3 regions of the Nocardioides sp. AE5 genome follow, and region 3 is predicted to be linked to each of the others. Evidence: predicted binding sites of a transcription regulator. Region 3 holds the regulator's gene; each other region holds the start of a gene.

Region 1 (5,372 bases), 520 kb from region 3:
AACTTCTGTCCCCGTTGCGGCAACCAGCTCCCGCCGGGCGTGCGCTTCTGCCCCGCGTGCGGCAATCCGGTCCAAGCGGTCACCGCGGCGCCCCCGCCGCCTGCCGCGCCCCCGCCTGCCACGGCCACGGCGCCCCTGACCGGGCCACCGGTGCCGCCGCCCAGCGGCAGCGGTCGATCCCGTTGGCTCGTCCCGGCCCTGATCGGCGTGCTCACTCTGGTGGCGGCCTCGGTGGTCGGTCTGGTGGTGTGGAAGGTCTTCTTCGCCTCGGCCGGTGGTGCGGGCAACCCGGACGAGGCGGTCGAGGCGATGTTCGCCGCGGTCGAGTCGCAGGACCCGATCGAGGCACTGAAACTGGTCAACCCCGGTGAGGCCCGCAGTGTGGACGCACTCTACGAGAGCCTCAACGATCGCCTGGTGAGCCAGGAGCTCAAGTCGTCGGACAGCCTGCTGGAGGCCGGCAGCATCGACTTCACCGACCTCGAGTTGCGCACCGAGATGGTCAGTGACCACGCCGCCAAGGTGGACGTCGAGGACTTCACCGCCACCGTCACCTTCGACACCTCGAAGCTCCCGGACCGGCTATCGGGAGTCCGTGACGCGGTGCGCGACGAGGTCGGCGACACCTGGCAGAAGACCTACACGATCCGTGACCTGGAGTCGCCGACGTACTGGACCTATGACGAGGGTCGCGTCGGTGACGACGAGGACAGTGAATACGAGGACGGGTACGTCGACCACGAGATCGGCTTCTTCGTGATGGTCGTGGAGAAGGACGGCAGGTGGTACATCACCCCGGCCGGCACCTGGGCCGAGTACACGGCGATCATCGAGAGCAGGGACCACCGGGGTGGGGACTGGACGGCGTACGACCGAGCGCTCGGCCAGGACCCGATCACCTCGGCCGAGCCGGCGGACGTGATCGACGACCTCGCGGATGCCGCCGAGGGCGGCAACTTCTCGGACCTGCTGCGCCGGGTGCCCATCGAGCAGTCCGCGGTGCTGCAGCCGTTCGTCCACCTGGTCCAGGAGCCCTGGGACGACAACCGGCTGGGGCTGCGGATCGACATCAACCAACTCGACACCACCACCGAGGAGATGGGTGACGGTCTGGTCCGGCTCTGGCTCGACGCCGCGGACGTGGGCGTGACCTTCGAGGAGGAGGACTACTCCGACGAATACCTCAACCTCGGACTCGAGGGGGAGTGCGGCTGGTTTGAGGACGACTACGACTACGGGTCCGCCTGTGCCCCGCAGTGGCTCCTCGACGACTTCGGTCTCGACGGCGCGTTCGTTGTGCTGCGGGAGGTGAAGGGCGGCTATCAGCTCGATCCGCTGGCCACGGTGGTCGCGTACGCCGATGCGTTGGTGACCGGCTTCGGGGACCGGCCGCTGGACTCGTTCATCGATGCCGTGGACCGCGCCATCGAGACCCAGGAGGACGGCTACGTCGAGGAGTGGTTCGAGCGTCACTGTGACTGCAGCATCGATGACTATGACGAGTACTGAGCGGGTGCGTCCCGTCCATCTCATCCGGCGTGACCCGACGCTGCCCAAGAGCACCGTGCTCGGGGCGTTGGGACGCACCGGCCTCCTGGTTCTCAGTATGGGCGTCCTGGTCCTGTGCGCCGGCGCCAGCCTGGCGATCGGCGCCCAGGGCCTCTCCCTGGGCACGGTGTGGCACGAGGTACGGCACGACACCGGCACCATCGTCCGTGGCCTGCGGATGGACAGCACAGTGATCGCCGTCTGTGCCGGTGCGGCGCTGGCCTCGGTCGCGGTCTACGTCCTCGGCTCGGGCTGCAGCGCCGTCCTGGGGCTGCTCCTGACCGGCGCCGGACGGCGATGCCTCCTGCGGAGGCCACGGTCGCAGCCGAAGGCGCGGAACTCTTCGCTCCGGTGGCGTCGGGAGCCGAACCCGGCGCGGCGCAGAGCACGCCGGTCCAGCCGCCCGACGGGGTCAGCGTGCCGATCTGGTTGCTGTGGTTGATTGCACTCGGTGCCAGCGGGATCGCCCTGCTTTGGGCAGTGGTCTCGCACCAAAGGATGAAGTTGCTCCGCGCAGAACTGGACGCCTGAGCCGGCTCACCTCGGCGGTCAGAAGGGTGGTGTGTCGTCGACTGGTGCTGGTGGTGGGTCCCAGGGTGGGGTGCCGGGTCCGGTGTAGTGGTCCCACTCGGGTTCCCAGGGTTCGGGGATGTGGTCGTACTTGCCGCGGTGGCACAGTTGGTCGGGTGGGTCGATCGGCCAGCCCGGCGGACCGTAAGTGGTGGCGACGGCGGCGAGGTTGGTCTGGAGGTGTTGACGGTGTTCGCGAAGGTCGGCGGGTGTCCACTGGTGCTCGACCACGCGTCCCGCGGTCCGCTCGTGCGCGGCGGTATGTTCGGCACAGCCATCGGTGGGTCCGGTCGGTGCGGTGAGGTCGACGGTGCCGGCGTGGTCACGCAGGTAGCACCGGCCCTGGGGTGAGGTCCACACGAACACCCCCGCCCTGGGTTGGTGGTAATCCCACCCGGTCAGCGTCTTGTACCGGTGATGGCGCCGGCACAACGGCGCCAGGTTGCAACTGCAGGTCGCCCCACCCTCGCCGTGGGGGACGATGTGGTCCTTGTCGCATGCCCTGGCGGGTCGCGTACAGAACGGGAACACGCACGTCGGATGGGTCTGCTCGATCTGGCGGACCAGACGGTCGGGGATCTCGTAACGATCCACCTGGATGTGCTCACCGGTGTCGATCACCGGCGTGAGGACAAGGTCAGTGTCGGAGCGGCCGCACCAGTTCGCCACCATAGAGGCCAACACGGGGACGTCGTCGCGTTCCAGGCGACCCAACGCGACCGCGTCCGGGCACCCGCACCCGCACCCGCAGTCACTGTGGCTGTGGCTGTGGCGGGTGAGGGCGTCCGCGGACAGGTGCACCACCAGACGGACCTGCTTGCGCCGGGCACCAGGCCGGACCGGCATGGTGGGCTGGGCCGCGGCAGCAGGCTCGTCAGCGTTCGTCGCGTCGGCGTCGATGTCGTCGGCGTCGCCGGTTCCGTTGAGTAGCGTCAACGCAGCCTCCGGGTCCGCGAGGATCCCCACCGCCAGCGACCGTCGTACGTCCAGTGACTCCTCACACCCTGCTTCGCCCAACCGGGCTGCGAGGGCGTTGACGGTGTGCATGAAGTCGTCACAGTCCTTGAAGTCGGCATCGATCACGATGTGCGCCACCATCGAGGCCGACACATCCGCCAACATCCGCACCTGCCGCGCATCCAACGCAGCCTTGTCGGCTGCCTCCCGCTGTGCGGGGTGCAGCCGCAGCATCGCCTCGTCCAACAACTTGTCCAGCTTGCCCACACCCACCCGTGCCGCCACCGGAGCTACCCGCTCATCGATCCACGCCGCCACATCACCAGGGTGGCCGAGTGTGTGCTGCGCGATCCGACGGGCCCGCCACGCCTGGACCCGACCGGCCAGCACCTCACCCCACACACCAGGTAGCCGGTGCCGCAACTCCAACGCCTCGACCAGTAGCCGTTCTCCTGCGGCCTGTGACATTCCCAGTGCGGCGGCGAACTCCACACCCGCATCCCATGCGACCGCTGGTAGGTCATCCCAGTCCGGCACTTCGGTGCCGTCGACCAGGCACGGACCCGTCACTGCTTCGTCGTCACCGTCGGCGGGGTGTGCGTGTGCCCACGCCACCGCCGTGATGAGCAGTTGACGCTCCGCGTCATCGGCGATCCAGCGCCACCGGACCGCATCCGCCAGCACGTCACCAGCACCCGGCACGGGGCCGGGGCGGTGGGTGTGATCGCCGGTGGTCATGGACCCGATTCTACCTCGAGCAGATGTTCGAAAACAACACTTTGAACGGTACCGCGCGGGATTGTTTCCACAGGTCAGACCATGTTTTTACCCACCACGCAGGCGACCGCGTCAACCGGGTCAACCCTCGCACACACCCCCGACACTTGCCCCCGAAGACGGAAAGACAGCGCACGCTCGGGACGAACCAAGGCAGTCCGCGGCGATTCCGAACGCGGGGAAGGATGAGACCCGATCAGCCGCCGGAGACCAGCACCGGTACTGCTTCCTTCACCCGCAACTCCACACCAGGACCCGTCGTGGTGACCGTGCCCGCGACCGGCAGGAACGGACCACCGTCCACGCTGTACTCCGCAGCCCACACCACATCCACACTCACCATCACCTGCTCATGCACATCCGGATAGGTGTGGGAGACGTAATCACTCATCGGACGCCCCTTCTCGAACACCCTCCCCGGCGACGTCGTCGAGAACGACGACCCATCCCCGGGATGCCACACGAACTGCACCGGACGGATCCGCAAGACCACCTGGCGCCCCAACAACGACACCGACTCTTCGAACGGCGTTGCCTCCGTACGGAACAACGTCTCCAGATTCACCAACGTCACCCCACCCGGCGGCTGCACCACCACCACTGATGCCGGGATCACCACATCCTCGAACGCCTGCCGCACCAAGGTCGCCGTGTCCACGCCACCCTCGACCACCTCCGCACAACGATTCGTCAACGTACGACGATCCGCGTTCCCTGCCTGCTCGAAGAACTGGAAACAGTGCTCCCACTCCAACGACCCCACCACCGTCGGCACCGAGGTACGACGCCACTCCACCCTCGGCTTTGGATCAGCCTTCTCAGCCAGCGGCTTGCACCCACTCTTGTCTGTTCCGTGGATGGTGAACGCGTGCGGTGACGCACTCGCGCTCGCCCTTGATCCGCAGCGATTCGAGTCGGTTCGTGGGTCCGCGACTGCCGCACCCGCTGCAGTGAGGCAGATGGCCATGGCCATGCCGCATGCGATCGCAGATGAGGAAGGTCCAAACCTGTGAATCGGCATCTCAGATCCCGATGTCAGTTATGCGCCAGTGGCCATCGACGACAGCGAGATAGAAATCCCACGCCAGATCACTCTCCTGGAATGCGACGGGTTCCGCTCCCGCTGACTCGACAGTCTTGCCCGAGTTGAAATGAAGGCCCGCCGAGACCTGTGCCTCCAACTCCGTGGTGCCAGGTTCAAGATGCAACTCGCTGACCTCTACCGGTTCGCCAGCGTTCACAGTGATCGATCCACCTGCGTCGTAGATCTCGAAGTAGGACTCTGCAAGCGAGGCACAAGTCACGCATCCTTCAGCGCTCATCGCGCGCATCCGCGTCGTGTCCCCATTGAGGGTGGCTGCGTTGTATGCCTCCACCCACGCACGCACGAACTCCTCCGGCTCCACCTCACTCGCCGGCAACTCCTCGACCCCCACCGACTCCGACGCACTCGGCGACACCGGCGCTGAGGGCGACAACGACGGCAACTCCACCGGCTCTGCCGGCTCGTCGTCACCGCA
Region 2 (5,372 bases), on a different contig from region 3:
GAAGCGGGGAGCGGAGCAGGGGTGGGCGACCTCGACGTGCGGGGCGTGGACCGTACCGACGTCTACAAGGCGGGAGCCCTGGCTGCTCACCTCACCCGGACCGCGCGGGGATCGAGTTCGCCTACGCCCGGGACTGGCTCATAACGGGTGGCCCCGCTGTCGCTACCACTTTGCCTGTCGGCGGCGAGCCCGTGCTGACGCCCGGCGGCGCCGTCCGGCGTACTTCGCGGGGCTGCTCCCCGAAGGGCGGCGACTCTCCGCGTTGCGTCGGGCGATCAAGACCTCCGCCGATGATGTTGCGGAACTGCTTGCCGAAGCCCGTCGCGTGAAGTAACTGTCGGGGGGTCTTGGCAGAGTCGCGAACATGTATCGCGCCGTGGTTGGTCGTCGTCCCGTAGCTCGCGGTAATCCGGGCGTGTGCGAACTATTCACATTATCCACTTGTCATGGATAATGTGAATAAAATGAGGTGGCGTGATGAAGTGGCGAGAAGTCTTGGCCGACGAAGGCATTGCGGTGGATGTCGTGGACAGCCGTCGCGTGCTCCTGAGTGATGAGCGCGTTTCAGCCGAAGTCATCATGTGGCTCCATGAGTCCACGCGACCGTTGACTCCTTCGAAGGTTCCGGCGCTGCCAAGCGGTCCGGCACTGTTGGCCGTTCCGCGAGGCACCGCTGCCTTCGTCGAGCACGCCCGCTCCCATGGATGGTCCGTAGTGTCCGATGACGGGATGCTCGACGTCGACCTGGGTGGCCGTCGCATCGTGCGAAGGCCCGGCGCGGACGAGCAGTCGTCCGGCCAGCGAAAGGCGAGCGGAAGGACGGGCTCAGTGCCGTGGGCCCAGTTCTCGGTCGTGAGGGCCATTGCCGCGCTTGCCGCCGGAGACGGTGGCCACGTGCGAACGACGCAGCAGCATCTGTCCAGGATCGTGGGCGCTTCCCAGCCGACGGTGTCACGGGCCTTGCGACGTATTGAGGCTGCTGGCCTCATTGAAACTGGCCGTTCAAGTGTGGTCGTGGGCGATCTCTCGCTCCTGGCTTCATGGTGGCTGCGAAACTATCCTGGCCCCGGCGGCATCACCGGCTATTGGTACGGCCTGGATGCACCTGCTGACCAGGTCCGCGACGCCGTGCGAGTCCTCGGAGTGGACGCGGAACGTATCGCGATATCCGGCGAGGTGGCAGCGGACGTCATGGCCCCCTGGCAGCGCCCACAGCAAGCGAAGGTCTACGTGCGCGCTGCCCGACCGCTGACTCCGGCGGGGCTGGTTGCGGTCCCCTCGGCTGGGGCCGCCACCGTGCAGGTGACCATCCCGGACGACCCCGGGGTGTGGCTGTCCGCCGCCTGGGGCGTCCCCTCGTTCGGGGACGCGGCTGAGTTCGCTGACCCACTCCAGATCTTGTACGACCTGGAACAGTCTCCGTCGCCGACGGCTCAGGAGGCGCAAGCGCGCCTGTTGGATCAGTTGCGTGGCCCTTTGGCGCAGCGATGGGCGAACTCGGTTGGGGTGGCGCAATGACAGGAAAGGCGGCGCCCCTGCGAGAGTTCGAGATGACCAGCACGTCCCGTGAGCAGGACCTCGGCTACCTCGCGCTGCGCGATGTCGCCGCGGTGAGGCGCCAGTTGGAGGATGGGTACCGAATCGTGGGCGGGAACGCCGTGTCCTTGCTTGCTGCGGCTTTCGAGGTCGTGGGAGTGCCGGAGCGCGACACCGCAGACGCTGACGTCGCCGCTGACTTCGAGGTTCTGGCCAACCCGGAATTGCTGGAGCGGATGGCTGCGCTCGGCTACACCCGTGACGACGGAAGCCGCCTCTCCCGCCCGCTGAGCGAATCTGAGCGGCGGGGATACCACGGTGGTGGGGCAAGCGAGGTTCCGGCGGAAGTGGCGGCGCTCAGGGCAACGGTCGATTTCATGGGCCCGTCGCTGAGTGGCCGGCATGAGCCGAACCAGGAAGCGGGTGACCTCCACGTCGACGCCTTTCCGGGAGTGAGCCTGGCCTTGGCTCAACCAGCGGTCCTCGTCTCCTTCAATGTCCGCTTGACGACGGGAAGCACGTTTCGCGTGAGCGTGCCCTTGCCCTCGCCCCAATCCGCGCTGTGCCTGAAATTGCTGGCCTACCGAGACCGTCTGGCCCAGAAGGACGCCGTTGACGTCTGGAGGTTGCTGGGTGTCTGCCGGGAGGCCGGCTTGCGACCCGGCGACTGGCGGAACTCTGGATCACAAGGGGATGCGTTGACCGTTCTGTGGGACTTCGTGAAGGTCGGAGGTTTCGGGCTGAAGTCGATGACCCCAGACGTCCGGGCGCACGCGACGGTCCGCGCGCTCGCCCTGGCTGTCGCACCGGCCCGCTCGCTTGGGTGAGCGACACGCCCCTTCGTCCAGAAGCGTGTGCCATGCCCCGTAGTTCATCGAGGGAACGTCGCAGCTCAGAACACGTTGCGCGGCCGGAACTGGACCGAGATCCGGGGCCCCGCGTGGGCGGTCTTGGGCACCGCATGCTGCCAGGTCCGCTGGCACGAGCCGCCCATCACCAGCAGGTCGCCATGGCCCATCGTGAAGGAGATCGACGAGCCGCCGCCGCGCGGTCGCAACAGCAACCTCCGCGGGTCACCGAACGAGACGATGGCAACCATCGTGTCCTCATGGCGACCCCGGCCGAGATCATCGCCGTGCCACGCCACCGAGTCCTGGCCGTTGCGGTAATAGCAGCACCCGGCCGAGACGAACGGCTCCCCGAGTTCGTCGGCGTAGTGGGCGCCGAGTGCGTCGCGCGCCTGGTCGAGCACCGGGTGGGGGAGCGAGGTGCCGGGCAGGTAGGTGTGCACCAGGCGCGGCACGTCGACCACCTTGTCCCACATCTCGCGCTGCTCGGCCCGCCACGGTACGTCGTGGACCAGGGTGGCCAGCAGGTCGTCGGCGCCGGTGACCCAGTTGGGCCGTACGTCGACCCAGGCGCCAGAGCCCAACGTCGTACGTCGGGAGGCACCGAGGTCGGCCAGCGCCGGGCCGACGGCGGGCTCGGCGTCGAAGAGGCTGGCCTGGAACTGGACGCTCATGCGCGCCACCCTAGCCGACAAATCGAACAACAGTTCGATGTGCGGGGTGTGTCGGCGAGACCCCGGGACAACCCTGAACGGTCCCTGAACCGCCACAAATCTGTTGCCCATGTGTCGGTGGCCTCCTCTAGGGTTGTTGCCCATGACGACGACACCCGCGACGACCACGGCACCACCGGCTGCTCGAGTGCGGAACCTGGTCAAGACCTACGGCATGGGACAGGCCGAGGTGCGCGCCCTCGATGACGTGAGCCTGGACCTGGTCGCGGGTGAGTTCACCGCGGTGATGGGGCCCAGCGGCTCCGGCAAGTCCACCCTGATGCACTGCTGCGCGGCCCTCGACACCGCCGACAGCGGCACCGTCCAGATCGGTGACCACGAGCTGACGACGATGAACGACAAGGCCCTGACCCGGCTGCGCCGCGACGAGATCGGATTCGTCTTCCAGTCGTTCAACCTGGTGCCGACACTGACCGCGGAGGAGAACATCCTGCTCCCGCTCTCGATCGCCGGCCGCAAGCCCGACCGGGAGTGGTTCGACGCGGTGATCCGCACCGTCGACCTGGGCTCGCGGCTCGCGCACAAGCCCAGCGAACTCTCCGGTGGCCAGCAGCAGCGCGTCGCGGTGGCCCGCGCCCTGGTCAGCCGGCCCAGCATCGTGTTCGCCGACGAACCCACCGGCAACCTCGACTCCCGATCCGGCGCCGAAGTGCTCACCCTGCTGCGCAACAGCGTCGACGAGCACGGCCAGACCATCGTCATGGTCACCCACGACCCGGTGGCCGCCGGCTACACCGACCGCGTCGTCTTCCTGGCCGACGGCAAGATCGTCGACGAGCTGCGCCAACCCGACCGCGACCAGGTGCTGGGCAAGATGCAGGAGCTCGCCAACGAAGCACCGGCCGAGGGCTGAGCCGGATGTGGAAGGTCACCTGGCGCAACCTGCTGGCCCGCAAGGTCCGGCTCGCGCTCTCCGGCTTCGCGATCGTGCTCGGCGTCGCCTTCGTCGCGGGCACCCTGATCTTCACCGACGCCATGGGCGGCACCTTCGACGACATCATCGAGGGATCGACCGCTGACGTCGAGATCGGCTTCGAGGGCGGCACCGACTTCGTCTCCGGCGAGGACAACCGGACCATGCCCGCCTCGGTCGCCGCCGACCTCGAGCAACTGCCCGGCGTCGAGTCCGTGCACCCCTCGGTCGGCCTGCAGACGGTCTTCGTCCTCGACAAGGAGGGCCAGGTGATCGGCGGCAACGGCCCGCCCGGCCTCGCCTTCAACCCCACCGACGCCACCTCCATGCACGGCAAGCCGATCCTCGACGTGGTCGAGGGGAAGATGCCCGATGGTCCCGGCCAGGTCGCCCTCGACACCGCCACCGTCGAGAAGGGCGGCTTCGCGGTGGGCGACCAGATCAGCTTCGTCACCGGCGCCACCCCGCCACAACTGGATGCGGAGCTCGTCGGGATCGTCGAGTTCGGTGCCGGCGGCACCAACGGCGCCACCCTGAGCATCTTCGAGCTCGGCTTCATGCAGGACACGTTCTTCGAGGGCGAGGACGTCTACAACGCGATCTCCCTCAACGCCGCCGACGGCGTCTCGCAGCGCGAACTGGCCGACCAGGCCCAGCAGGTGCTGCCGGACGGGGTGGTGGCGTGGACCGGCGACGAGTACGTCGAGATGAACAAGGCCGCCCTGGACGAATTGATGGGCTTCCTGACCACCTTCCTGCTGGTCTTCGCCGGTGTCTCCCTGGTGGTCGGGATCTTCCTGATCATCAACACCTTCTCGATCCTGATCGCCCAGCGCTCCCGCGAACTTGCCCTGCTCCGGGCCCTGGGCGCCTCCCGCGGCCAGGTGAACCGCTCGGTGATCCTGGAGGCCCTCGCTGTCGGCGTGGCCGGCTCCACCCTCGGGCTCGGGCTGGGCTATCTGCTGGCGCTGGGGCTCCGTGCGCTCTTCGCCTCGTTCGGCCTCGACCTGGGTGATGCTGCGTTCACCGTCTCGCCGGCCACCATCTTCTGGGCGTACGCCGTGGGGCTGGTGGTCACCGCGATCGCTGCAGTCACCCCGGCGGTCCGGGCGTCGCGGATCCCGCCGATGGCAGCCCTGCGCGACGACGTGTCGATGCCCGAGGCGACGCTGCGCCGCCGCATGGTGGTCGGCACCACCCTGGTGGTCGTCGGAGCCCTGTCGATGTTCCTCGGCCTGCTCGGTGACGGGGCCACCGGGCTGTGGCTGATCGGGCTGGGCATCCTGATGGTCCTGGTCGGGGTCTCGCTGATGAGCGCCCTGCTCGGTCGCCCCCTGCTGC
Region 3 (5,372 bases):
TCCTGGTCCGCGACGCGGCTCGTGCCTGCCTGGGCGCCATCCCCAAGGAAAAGGAAGGGGAGGCCGACCCTGGGCGCAACCAGGCGAAGGCCGGCCTGCAGGAAGTCTTCAACACCTCCGAGCGGATGGCCTCCGACCTGGCCAGTGACGTGCTTTGGCGCAACGACCGCGAGACCCGTCACGGTGGTCCGCAGCTGTGCGTCGCGCCGTTGCAGGTGTGGGGGCCGATGCGCGACAAGTTGCTGGCCGACAAGACCGTGGTCTTTACCTCGGCGACCCTGATGCTCGGCGGCGACTTCACCAACGTGGCCACCTCGGTCGGCCTCAAGCCGAGTGAACGGGTTCTGGCCGGTGGCGAGGAACTGGCGACGGAGGGCGACGAGGTGCAGCCGTGGCGCGGCATCGATGTCGGCTCGCCCTTCGACTATCCCAAGCAGTCGATCCTGTACGTCGCCAAGCACCTCCCCACCCCTGGCCGCGACGGCCTGGGCAAGCCGCAACTGGACGAGATCGTCGACCTGGTCGATGCCGCCGACGGACGGACCCTGGGGCTCTTCTCCTCGCGTCGTGCAGCAGAGGCCGCGGCCGAGGAGGTCCGCCAGCGACTGCCGCACCTGACCACCCTCGCGCAGGGTGACGCGCAACTGGCCGAGTTGCAGAAGCAGTTCGTCGACGACCCGCACACGATCCTCTTCGGCACGCTGAGCCTGTGGCAAGGCCTGGACGTGCCGGGTGACACCTGCCAACTGGTGCTGATCGATCGGATCCCGTTCCCCCGACCGGACGACCCGCTGATGTCGGCGCGGCAGAAGGCAGCCGACCAGTCCGGGGGCAATGGCTTCATGCAGGTGGCCGCGACACACGCCGCGCTGTTGCTGGCCCAGGGCGCGGGTCGGCTGATCCGCACGCACACCGACCGTGGTGTGGTCGCGGTGCTCGACCCGCGCCTGGTCACCGCGCGGTACGGCTCCTTCCTGAAGGCGAGCCTGCCTCCGATGTGGACCACCACCGACCCCGCCGTCGCGCGGGGTGCGTTGAAGCGGCTCGCAGCCGGCTGAGTTCGCCCGGGCCGTCGGGGCCGCGGGGGCCGTTCGGGTGCATGTGCGCCGGAGCAGCCCGCGATCCGGGTCCGCCGGGGCCGTTCGGGTGCATGTGCGCGGGATGGGCCCGCGATCCGGGCGCGTGGGGGCCGTTCGGGTGCATGTGCGCGGAAACGCCTCTCGGCCCGATCGGACCGAGTGGTGTCAACTCGTGCCGACTCGGCGAGGGGAGGGGGCGGTGAGTGTCCCGGCTCAGACCTTGCGCAGCACCGCGGTGACGATGCCGAGGATCGAGGCGTGGGTGCCGTCGATCGGGTCGTACGCCTCGTTGTGCGGCATCAGCCAGACCTGGCCGTCCTTGCGCATCAGCGTCTTCACGGTGGCCTCGCCGTCGATCAGGGCGGCCACGATCTCGCCGTTGCGTGCGGTCTGCTCCTGGCGGACCACGACGTAGTCGCCGTTGCAGATCGCGGCGTCGATCATTGAGTCACCGGAGACCTCGAGCAGGAAGAGCGTGCCGTCACCGACCAGGGTCTTGGGCAGCGGGAAGATTTCCTCGACGCGCTCCTCGGCCAGGATTGGCCCGCCGGCTGCGATCCGGCCGACCACGGGCACGTAGGTGGCCTGCGGTACGGCGTCGCCGATGCCGGTCTCGTCATAGTCGACCTCGGCCGCGCTGCCGATGGCGCTCGGGGCGGCACTGGCTTCGGGCAGGAAGACCTGGATCGCGCGGGGGCGGTTGGGGTCGCGCTTGAGGAACCCCTTCGCCTCGAGCGTCTTCAACTGGTGTGCGACCGACGACGAACTCGTCAGGCCGACCGTCTCGCCGATCTCGCGGATGCTCGGCGGGTAGCCGCGGGTCTCGATGGAGTCGCGCAGGGCGTTGAGGATCCGACGCTGTCGCGGCGTCAGGCCGGAGGCGTCCGCGGGGCCGTCCGGCAGCGAGGTGACGTTCGAGTTCGAGCCTTTGCTTGCCATGCCCCTGGTGCCTTCCGACGAGTGTGCGTGCTGATGAGTCCAACGTAGTCACAACAGTGGGGGTGTTTCAAACACCTGTTCGAACGTGTCGCGGACGTGGTTCCGGCTGTTGATCGACCCCGGATCCGCCGTGGTTCGGCGTACGCCGGATCCGGCGGCGGGCAAATGAAGAGGGGCGGAACCAGGTGATGATTCCGCCCCTCGTCTTCCCCATCTGCGGGCCGGGGTCGAGGCGACCCGCAGATGCTTGTGGTGCCGGTGTGGTCAGTCGACCACGGGCACGTGGATCTCCTGACCGGCCATGACCATCGAGGAGTCGAGGCCATTCAGGTCCTTGATCCGCTCGACCATGTCACGGGTCTCGCCGCTGGCGGCGAGGCCGCCGGCGATGTCCCAGAGGGTCTCGCCATAGCCGACCATGACGATCTCCGTCTCCTGTTCGACGCCTGCCTCATTCGTCGCCATCGAAGCCGCGCCCAGGAAGAGCACGGTGGCCAGCACGACCATGAGGGCGAGGGTGAAGATCACCAGTCGTCCACGCCGGGTCAGGCGAAGCTGGCTGGAACCCATGCTGGGCAGTGCGGGTGCGGGGGAGAGGGTCATGGTGCTCATCGGGAGACCTCCGGGGGAAGTGGGTGGTCGGTGTTCGATGAAAGCCTCTCGGCACCCCCCGACACTTGCTTCAGTTCGGAGGATTTCGATCAGATGTTCGATCGAACACGTGTACGAAGCTAGAGCATGTGTTCGAACAAATCAAGAGAACGCGCGAACATTTGTTCGATGGGCGTGTCGTGCGTGGCACCTGGTCAGCCCACCGCCCAGGCCGATCGGGTGCACATGCACCGGAACGGCCCCGAAAACCGCAGTTCAAGGGCCGATTCGGTGCATGTGCACCGAAAGCGTCGGTCGCGCGCTGCCCGAATGTGCCGCCGCCCGCCGATACCGAAAGCGCCAGCCCGCGCCCAGCCTCAGGCCGACCAGGCAGCCCAGAGTTCGGCGTACCGCCCACCCGCAGCGAGCAACTCGTCGTGGCTGCCTTCCTCGACGACCACGCCTTCGTGGAGGACCAGGACCCGGTCGGCCGTGGCGGACTGGGTGAGTCGGTGGGCGACGACGAGTGCGCCACGCCCCGCGGTCACCGCGAGCGCGGCCGCCTCGAGCTCGCGGGCGCCGGCGGAACCGGCCTCCGCGGTCGCTTCGTCCATCACCACGAACCAGGGGTCGGCCAGCGCGATCCGAGCCAGGGCGATCTGCTGCGCCTGGGCCGGGGTCAGGGCGTGGGCGCCGGCGCCGACGACGGTCTCCAGGCCCTCGGGCAGCGCCGAGATCCAGCCGCGCGCATGGACCAGGTCCAGTGCCGCAGCCAGGTCGGCCTCGGTGGCGTCGGCATTGACCAGCGTCAACGACTCGCGCAACGTGCCGGAGAAGACGTGGAAGTCCTGGCTGATCAGGGCGACCCGCGAGCGCAGCAGCGACTCGGGGAGTTCGGCCAGGTCGACGCCGGCCAGGGTGACCGATCCGGTCGTCGCCGGGAGTACGCCGGCAGCGATCGCGCCCAGGGTCGTCTTGCCGGCCCCGGTCGCCCCGACCAGGGCGACCCGTTCCCCGGGGCGGATCACCAGGTCGATGCCGGAGAGCACCGGGCGCCCGGCCACATAGGAGTGGTCCACATGGTTGAGGACCAACGGACCGGCCCCGGCGGGCAGGGTGCCGGGCGGCTCGGGTTCCACGGGCATCCGTGCGACCCCGGCCAGCCGCGCCAGCGAGGCACCGGTGGACTGGATCTGGTCGAAGATGAAGAGCAGCGCCCCGAGCGGGTTGAAGAGGCGGTGGAAATACAGCGCGGCAGCGGTCACTGCGCCCACTGTCGCGGCATCGGCGCGCACCAGCAGGAACCCGGTCGTCAGCAACGACAGCATCCCGATCAGTTCGGCGCGGTTGGCCCGCGAGGTGAACCGGGTCAGCAACCGGAAGACGGTGATGCTGATGTCCTTCGCCTCTGCGGAGCGGTGCTCGATGGTGGTGACCTGGTCGGCCGAGAGGCCATAGGCACGCACCGTCGGCGCTCCCTGCAGACCGCTCACCATCGCCTGGGCACGCTCACCCTGGGCGACCCGCTCGGCGGCGTAGTAGGGGCCCGAGCGCGGCATGTACCAGCGCAGGGCCAGCGCATAGAGCGGCAACGCCACGATCCCGGCCAGGCCCAGGCGCCAGTCCAGCGCGAAGATCCCGGCACTGGTGAAGGCGACCAGGACCAGTGAGGTGATCAGGGTCGGCACCATCTCGTTGAGCGAGGCCGCCACGGTGCGGGCATCGTCGCCGACCCGGGAGAGGATGTCGCCGGTGCCGGCCGCCTCCACGCGCGCCGAGTCCAGGGCCAGGGCACGGTCGAGCACGTCCTCGCGCAACTCGGCCAGGGCGGGCTCCCCGGCCCGGGCCAGGAACGCCACCGACGCCCAGGTGAAGAGGCCGCCGAGCACGGTCGCGCCGGCGATGATCCCAGCCGCGATCCACACCTCGCGCGAGGTGCCGCCCTCGGTGACCAGGTCGACGATGTGGCCCAGCATCCACGGCGGCACCAGGGCGCAGAGCCCGGCCAGGGTGAACGAGAGGACCACGCCGGCCAGGGGGCCGCGCCGCTTGCGGATGAGGTCCCAGGCCAGTCGGGCGGTCTCGCCGCGGGTGGCGATCGGCAGCAGGTCGCGCTCCGCGGTGCCCGGCGCCTGCGGGTTCTCCGCAACGGGGGCGGTCATCGCAGCACCACCTCGGCGTACGCCGCGTCGGCGGCCAGTTCGTGGTGGGTGCCGGTGGCGACGATGCGGCCGTCCGCGACCAGCAGCACCCGGTCGGCCTGGGCGAGCAGGGCCGGGCTGGAGGTGATCAGGAGCGTCGTACGCCGGGTGCCCCCGCCGTTGCGGATCGAGCGGATCCCGGCCGCGATGCGGTGCTCGGTGACCGCGTCGACCGCCGTGGTCGGATCGTGCAGCACCAGGATCGGCGCGTCCGTGGCCAGCGCGCGGGCCAGGGCGATCCGTTGCCGCTGCCCGCCGGAGAAGGTGGCGCCGTCCGGGGTGACCGGCTGGTCCAGCCCCTCGGGCACCAGGGCAACCACGTCGGCGCACGCGGATGCCTCGAGCAGGTCCTCCAGGTGAGCCTGGTCCAGTTGCCCCAGCGGGTCGATGTTGGAGCGCAGGGTGCCCTCGAAGAGGTCCACGTGGTGCGGGGCGAGGAGCAGGTTCTCCCAGCGTGCGGCGGTGGTGAGGTCGCGCAGCGGCAGGCCGTCCAGGGTGATCGAGGAGCCGCTCTGCAGCCGTTGCGCTCCGGCCAGGAGACCTACCAGTGAGGACGCCGCAG

What was found. Region 3 encodes LexA, which represses DNA repair genes until DNA is damaged. Its sites were predicted from a motif close to TCGAACANNTGTTCGA; they were not measured.
Region 1: the regulator LexA is predicted to act here: its motif matches at 3,829-3,844, upstream of Q9R27_RS00465 (HNH endonuclease signature motif containing protein).
Region 2: the regulator LexA is predicted to act here: its motif matches at 3,081-3,096, upstream of Q9R27_RS17325 (alpha-ketoglutarate-dependent dioxygenase AlkB).

Annotation. Positions count from the first base shown of each region.
Region 1 is NZ_JAUZVI010000001.1:107,899-113,270, forward strand. Features, by position in the region: gene Q9R27_RS00450 (hypothetical protein) at 1-1, shown strand, start outside; gene Q9R27_RS00455 (zinc ribbon domain-containing protein) at 1-1,509, shown strand, start outside; gene Q9R27_RS00460 (hypothetical protein) at 1,496-1,990, shown strand; gene Q9R27_RS00465 (HNH endonuclease signature motif containing protein) at 2,098-3,813, opposite strand; gene Q9R27_RS00470 (hypothetical protein) at 4,049-4,510, opposite strand; gene Q9R27_RS00475 (DUF6318 family protein) at 4,875-5,372, opposite strand, start outside.
Region 2 is NZ_JAUZVI010000014.1:55,138-60,509, reverse strand. Features, by position in the region: gene Q9R27_RS18790 (helix-turn-helix domain-containing protein) at 1-2, shown strand, start outside; gene Q9R27_RS17335 (helix-turn-helix domain-containing protein) at 478-1,518, shown strand; gene Q9R27_RS17330 (hypothetical protein) at 1,551-2,363, shown strand; gene Q9R27_RS17325 (alpha-ketoglutarate-dependent dioxygenase AlkB) at 2,429-3,058, opposite strand; gene Q9R27_RS17320 (ABC transporter ATP-binding protein) at 3,201-3,971, shown strand; gene Q9R27_RS17315 (FtsX-like permease family protein) at 3,977-5,372, shown strand, end outside.
Region 3 is NZ_JAUZVI010000001.1:627,770-633,141, forward strand. Features, by position in the region: gene Q9R27_RS03010 (ATP-dependent DNA helicase) at 1-1,058, shown strand, start outside; gene lexA (transcriptional repressor LexA) at 1,293-2,018, opposite strand; gene Q9R27_RS03020 (LysM peptidoglycan-binding domain-containing protein) at 2,283-2,630, opposite strand; gene Q9R27_RS03025 (ABC transporter ATP-binding protein) at 2,987-4,771, opposite strand; gene Q9R27_RS03030 (ABC transporter ATP-binding protein) at 4,768-5,372, opposite strand, start outside.